3 regions of the Bradyrhizobium japonicum USDA 6 genome follow, and region 1 is predicted to be linked to each of the others. Evidence: riboswitches for the same ligand, from Rfam matches in the RefSeq annotation. Region 1 holds a riboswitch; each other region holds the start of a gene.
What was found. A riboswitch is a leader RNA that binds a small molecule or an ion and turns the genes downstream of it on or off. The one in region 1 is predicted to bind cobalamin.
Positions count from the first base shown of each region.

Region 1 (2,196 bases):
AGCGGTACCGGCGTCGATGCGGCCGGCCGTGCGCACAAGGCGCGCGTGATCGACGCTGCGATCGCGCGGCATGGCGTTGCGGGCGCTTCGCCGGAAAAGATCCTGTGCGGCGTCGGGGGCCTCGAAATCGCGGCGATCTGCGGCGCCATCATTGCGGCTGCGCAAGCCCGCATTCCCGTGTTGATCGATGGCTTCATCGTATCGGTGGCAGCGCTGGCGGCGGTGCGGCTGAACCCGTCGTGTCAGCCATTCCTGCTGCCGTCGCATCAATCGGCGGAGCAGGGGCATCGGCTGGTGCTGCGCGCGCTGAACGTGCAGCCGTTGATCAGCCTCGATCTCAGGCTCGGCGAAGGATCGGGTGCTGCCGTCGCGCTGCCGCTGGTGCGGCTCGCGTGCAGCCTCCACAACGGCATGGCGACCTTCGCGCAGGCCAACGTGCCGGATCGCCCGGCCTGATCCGGCTCAAGCCGCGCGCTGATTGACCGCGACGACGCGCCAGCCCGCGGCGAGCCGGTCGATCCGGGTCAGTGACAACGGATCGACCACGAAGCGCAGGGCCGCTTGTGGTGTCAGATCCAGCGCAATGCAGAGCGCGGCGCGGATGGTGCCGGAATGCACGACGAGCGTCGCCGGGCCGGCGCCGATTTGCGCGAGACCCAGCCGGACGCGCGCGACCTGATCCTCGAAACTTTCGCCGTCCGGCGGCCGCCCGTGCGCCGGATCGCTCCAGAACTGCACATAGGCTTCGCCGCCAGTCGCGGCGAGCTCGTCATGCCGCCGGCCGGTCCAGGCGCCAAAATCCTGCTCGCCGAATTCGGGCACCAGCGCGGGTTCGAGTCCCAGCGCGCGCGCCGTCTCAACCGTACGTCGCGCCGGGCTCGCAAAGCTCGCAGCATCTGGCGGGAGCCTCTGCCGCAACGCCTGCAGTTGCACGCGATCGCCGAGGTCGGCGGGCGCGTCGGCCGCATGGATCGTCCCCTTGACGCCGTCGACGGGCGCATGCCGTATCAGCCAGAGGAAGGTTTCGCCTTCCATGCCTATCTCCAAGGAAGTTGGTCGCTGTGGTAATATCGTCGCGCCGGCACATTGACTCTGTCTTGTCGGTAATCCTAGATGGCTTTGACGGTTTCCCCGAGTGGGGATGAAAAGGGAATGCGGTGCGGGGATTTTGTCCCCAATGCCGCGGCTGCCCCCGCAACTGTAAGCGGCGAATCTTGCGTCACGAGCCACTGGGTATCTCGGTCCCGGGAAGGCGATGCAAGGTACTGACCCGCGAGCCAGGAGACCTGCCGTCAGCCGTGGTCACACGCGAAGATGTCGGTCGGGGAGTACAGACATTCGGCTTCATTGGAAGGCTGAAAGGCCGAAGGTGGGACCTGGTTCGCTGTGACGTGCCACTGACGTCATACCGAGGTCCCGAACTGTGTCTTCCATTCGTCCTGTACGGCCGCGTTGCTTCCTGCTCGCGTCCGCCGCGCTCACATCCTTTGCCGCCCTCGATCTGCCTGCCGCCGTGGCGCAGCAGGCTCGCGAACCGCTGCCGCCTGTCGAGGTGTCGCCGGCCCAATCCCGCAAGCAGGCGAGGCCAGCAGGCCGGGAAGGGCAAACCGCTCGCCGCGCGCAATCGCGCAGATCCGCGGCCGCGGCGACAGCAGCGCCAAAGCCCGCCGCGGCGAGCGCGGGAGTGCAGACACCCCTCAATACGAATGTTGTGGCTGAAAGCGCCTCGCGGCTCGGCCTGACCGTACGGCAGATACCCGCGACCGTCGAGGTGATCTCGGCCGAGACCATGCGCGAGCAGGGCTATCGCACCGTGTCCGAGGTGGCGCAGGGCGCTGTCGGCGTCACCTCCGGCGACAATCCGGCCGAGCCCGCGGCTTTCTCCATGCGTGGCTTCACCAACAGCCAGATCAACATGCTCTACAACGGCATCAAGATCGGTCCGCAGAACATGACCTCGCGGATCACGGACACCGCCAATCTCGAAGCCGTGGAATTTCTGAAGGGCCCGGCCTCGCTGATATCGGGTGAGGGCGCGGCCGGCGGGTCGATCAACCTCGTCACCAAGCAGCCGCACACCGGGGCGATCCGGAACGAGGCGGATTTCTCCTGGGATTCGCTGAACTCTTTCGGCGTCCATTACGGCTCGGGCGGCAGCACCAATTTGCAGGGGCTCGACTACCGCTTCGATGTCAG
Region 1 covers NC_017249.1:6,591,846-6,594,041, reverse strand. The annotation lists gene cobT (nicotinate-nucleotide--dimethylbenzimidazole phosphoribosyltransferase) at 1-456, shown strand, start outside; gene BJ6T_RS31115 (histidine phosphatase family protein) at 463-1,035, opposite strand; cobalamin riboswitch at 1,107-1,308, shown strand; gene BJ6T_RS47555 (TonB-dependent receptor) at 1,424-2,196, shown strand, end outside.

Region 2 (2,196 bases), 1.8 Mb from region 1:
TGTGATCCCATCGGCAAGCGTGAGACTTGGCATCGTTCAACTGATGAGAGCTAAGCTAAAGCCAAACGGCACTTGCTTGTTTGTGACGCTCTATCGCAATTCTGATTTTACAAGGATGCAGAATCTCCCGAATTGTCAACCATACGGCAACGGCTTCCTCATGGACTCGCTTAGGGGCCATTCCTTCTACGGCCTCATCCCGCCGGACGATCTCGCCGGATTGGTTAAGCGTGCAGGCTTCTCGGTCGAGTCGATCGTGCTGGATGAAGGCTCCGCATACCTGTGGGCCCGAACTCCGGACGGGCGACCTGGACCGATCAATTTCGAAATCCGTGACTGCGGAGAACTTTCAGATTCGATCTCAGCCAAGCGTGAGCAACCGCAGCTCGGCAAGGTAGACCAGGCCGGCAGAGACGGCGCTTGGATCCTGAGCAGCAGCCGCGGGGGCTCAAGTCACATCGACGACCTGTCCCGCTTAGGTTCGTCTGCTTCCGATAGTCGGCGATCTGCTGTCTGTAGTGGCCGATGCTCGGCGCATCCGGAGCCACGTCGCTCTTCCAATCGACGACCGCGTCGATGGCGCCGGCCTCGTCGAACGCGATCGCGTCAACCTGTCCGGAGAGCAGGACCTTGCCGCCTTCGTGAGTCTGGCTTCCGAACAACGGGAGCTCGGGGGCGAGACGCGGTCGCGGCGTCACGACGTCCGGAAGAGCGAGCGTCCGCAGCACCGTGGCGGTCAGTTCGACGGCGCTGATGCCCATCTTCGGATCCTCCGCCGGTTCGTGCCCCATCTGCCGGATCAGTTCCGCAGCCCGCGTTTCAAGTCCGCCCTGGCGTCGCAGGCTTCTCCGGTCAGCACCTCCTCGATTAGCTTGTGAAGGATGGTGCCACGCGTCGAACTTCTGAGAACGGCAGCAGGCTCCGCAGCGCCGGTTTCCGGAATTTCCCCGCTTTCGATCTTCGCTTCTGGCTCGTCCACCTGATCAAGTTCGCTCCGGCTCGGGCGACGCCAGATCACGGTCTTGCGCACATCGAAGATAGCGGTCGCCTCGGCGGCGAAGGTCTCGCGGGTCTGCCCGTTCTCTAGCGGCGTGACGTTCCTTTCCTTCGCGGTGCCGACGTCGTTCGGGTTGATCGCCGGGAGACCAGCCAGGCCCAAATCGACGAGCTTTGCCCAGCACTTGTCCGACAGGTCGGCGGAGTGCCTAGGCAGGATCAGCAGGTCGCGCGCCCGGGTCGCGGCCACGTACCAGAGGCGTACGCGCTCGCGCCGCTGCTGCTGCCGCGGTGACGGTGTTGCCCCACGGATTGGCCGAGGAGACAATCACGGATTGAGCAGTTGCGGAGGCTGTGCGGACGCCGATCCCGCTGCGGCGATCGAGGCCAGCACGATTCCTAGCGTCAATGCTGACCCGGACAGCCAGCGCTGTTTGAGCAGGATTGAAGTTGACGCCGAAACTCGCGCCGGCACGGCTACTACGTTTGAAATGAAAACGGTGATGACCACGGGCGAAACAAAAAGCCGTCACGCACATTCGCCGTGAGCGGCAGCCGTTCGCCCCGAATGCGGCAGATCTCGATCGGCTTTGCAACGTCTTGGAGCACCCCGCCCCTGCGTCAGTCCATGACCACGACCGGCAGCAAGGTTTCCTGGCTCGCGGGTTGACGCCTCCGACCACCTTCCCAGGTTCGAACGAACGAACCCAATGGCCCAACTGTCGTCGGCTCGCCGCTTACAGTTGCGGGGGCAGCTTCGGCCTTGTCCGTGAGGACGCACCGTATTCCCTTGATACGCCTTTCGGCGCTACCGATAACCAGACTGAAGGCCCCTCATAACCGAGTCAAGCAAGGGGCGTGAATCGAGTGCTGAGTGACACAACATGTGACAGTTTAGCCCGTCCTATTCGTGAGAGTGCGTTTTTCTAGTCCGATTGATGTGGCCGCACATCTGCTCTGACGAGGCGCACAGGATTGCCTTCGGCTTTTCACCGCCTGACGACCCGTACTTTGCAACGCGCTTGAGGGATAAGTTGGGCGAACGGGGGGCGGACGCCCCGCCGGTCAAGGACTGAGCGGCAGCAGCGCGCCGGGCAAGCCGCGGATCAGGTCGGCTTCGGGACATGCCGCGGCGAACGCAAGGCGAATGCGGCTCGTGGTCTCGACCACACGGGCAGCGAGTTTCAAGAGACTCCGCCT
Region 2 covers NC_017249.1:8,432,223-8,434,418, reverse strand. The annotation lists gene BJ6T_RS47795 (hypothetical protein) at 318-761, opposite strand; gene BJ6T_RS39050 (hypothetical protein) at 800-1,246, opposite strand; cobalamin riboswitch at 1,623-1,824, opposite strand; gene BJ6T_RS48920 (transposase) at 2,062-2,184, opposite strand.
Region 2: it holds a riboswitch for cobalamin, as region 1 does, so the genes downstream of both, BJ6T_RS39050 (hypothetical protein) here and BJ6T_RS47555 (TonB-dependent receptor) in region 1, are expected to answer to the same signal.

Region 3 (2,196 bases), 2.6 Mb from region 1:
CGAGTGGAAGCCCATGACGCCGAGGCCAACGGAGCGCTCGCGCAGGGCGGCGTAGCGGGCACGCTTCATTCCGTCCGGCGCCACCGTGATGAAGTGCGTGAGCACGTTGTCTAGGAAGCGCATGACGTCCTCTATGAAGCCGGGCTCCTCATTCCACTGGTCCCAGGTCTCGAGGTTGAGCGACGACAGGCAGCAAACCGCGGTGCGCTCCTCGCCGCGATGATCGATGCCGGTCGACAGGGTAATCTCGCTGCACAGGTTGGAGGTCGAGACCTCGAGGCCGAGCTCGCGCTGGTGCTTGGGGAGCGCACGGTTCACGGTGTCGATGAACAAGAGATAAGGCTCGCCGGTCTGCAGCCGGTTCTCAAGGATGCGTTGCCACAGCTGGCGGGCGTCGATCTCGCGGACGACCTCGTTAGTCTTCGGGCTGCGCAGAGCGAATGCGGTGCCGGCGCCCACGGCACACATGAACTCGTCGGTGACGTTGATGCCGTGATGTAGGTTGAGGCTCTTGCGGTTGAAGTCACCAGACGCCTTGCGGATCTCGAGGAACTCCTCGATCTCGGGATGGTGGATATCGAGATAGACCGCCGCCGAGCCGCGCCGCAACGAGCCCTGGCTGATCGCCAGCGTGAGGCCGTCCGTGACGTGGATGAACGGGATGATGCCCGAGGTGACGCCGCCCCTCGCCTTCTCGCCGATTGAGCGAACATTACCCCAGTAGGTGCCGATGCCGCCGCCATTGGAAGCAAGCCAGACGTTCTCGTTCCAGGTGCCGACGATGCCTTCGAGCGAGTCCGACACTGAGTTAAGGAAGCACGAGATCGGAAGGCCGCGCGTCGTGCCGCCGTTGGAGAGCACCGGTGTGGCCGGCATGAACCACAGCCGAGACATCGCATCATATAGACGTTGGGCATGCGCAACATTGTCCGCGAAGGCGCAAGACACTCGGGCGAACATGTCCTGGAGGCCTTCGCCGGCGAGCAGATAGCGGTCGGTCAGCGTCAGCCTACCAAACGAGGTCAGCAGGTCGTCGCGCGACCGATCGAGCGAAAGGTCAGACGGAGTTGGCGATCGCGCGGGGGGCCTCGGCAGGGGAGCCGGCAATGCTGGGGGCTGCACAAGACACAGTTCAGGTGTGGTAGGCTTTGCCTGCGCTGAGGGCTGCCGCACACTCGGCAGCTCAATGAGATGACCATACTGATCGAAATCGTAAGACGCCGACATCGGCAACCCCGTGATATTTGGGGGCTGGGACCGTGCGGACGACTTGCGAGGGGACCGGGCAAATGTCCCCGGCTGCAAGCGACCCACCGGGCACCCCGCCCGAGGACATGGGTTCTGTCGCGGTAGGTTTCCTGGCTCGCGGGTCGCTGCGGCTGTCGGCCTTCCCAGCGCTGTCGCGCTAATGCCTCGGAATAGCCGCTGCCGACACAATGGGTTCCCCCCTAACACCGTGCCACCATATATGCGAATTTAAAACCACTACGACACCACATATAGAAGCCTTTGCCCAGACTCGTCAAGACGGCACAGTCAAGTTAACCAGTTGGAGCAGCCCCGAGGTCGAGGTTCGAAATTCGCCGAGCGCCTGTCCTGAGAGCCTCACTCAAAAAACATAGATGTCTCAAGGCCTGGCCAATCGGCGAGTTAGGAGCCTCAGATGGGCGACGAGCGGCCAGGCGAGCTCGGTAGCGGCGGAACCTTCGAAGTCTTTGCAGAGATGCCCACATCTGCCGAGCCACGCAAAGGTGCGCTCGACGACCCAGCGCCTGCGATCGGCCAAGATGTGCTCAAACCTTTGGAAGTGGCGTCGCAAATTCTCCAACAGGGGAACAGCAACCCTGGACATCCTGAATGTTGGCATCGATCGGTTCGCGGTCCGCGAATTGAGTTGGGCCGGATCGGGTTTCGGTAGCCATACGCGTCTCGCCATTCATCGCTTTCTGTGGCCTTAGATCAAAAATTGTCTGGAGCCCGACCGCAAATCGATGCAGCCGCCCGTGGCAATATCCCAGCTTAGTGGATTTGACCCCGCCAGCTCTCACATCAGACGTGCCAACTTTGCCGAAGAGACGATTGGTATGCTTTTCGCAGGCCCGGCGTCCGCCTCACGTGCTCAGTTGTCTGGCCGCGAACATAAGCCGTCCTGACCGAACGCGGTCATGTCAGGTTATTGGCAATCAATCCTAACGG
Region 3 covers NC_017249.1:6,751-8,946, forward strand. The annotation lists gene BJ6T_RS00040 (ribonucleoside-diphosphate reductase subunit alpha) at 1-1,227, opposite strand, end outside; cobalamin riboswitch at 1,332-1,502, opposite strand; partial or broken gene BJ6T_RS45085 (transposase) at 1,628-1,774, opposite strand.
Region 3: it holds a riboswitch for cobalamin, as region 1 does, so the genes downstream of both, BJ6T_RS00040 (ribonucleoside-diphosphate reductase subunit alpha) here and BJ6T_RS47555 (TonB-dependent receptor) in region 1, are expected to answer to the same signal.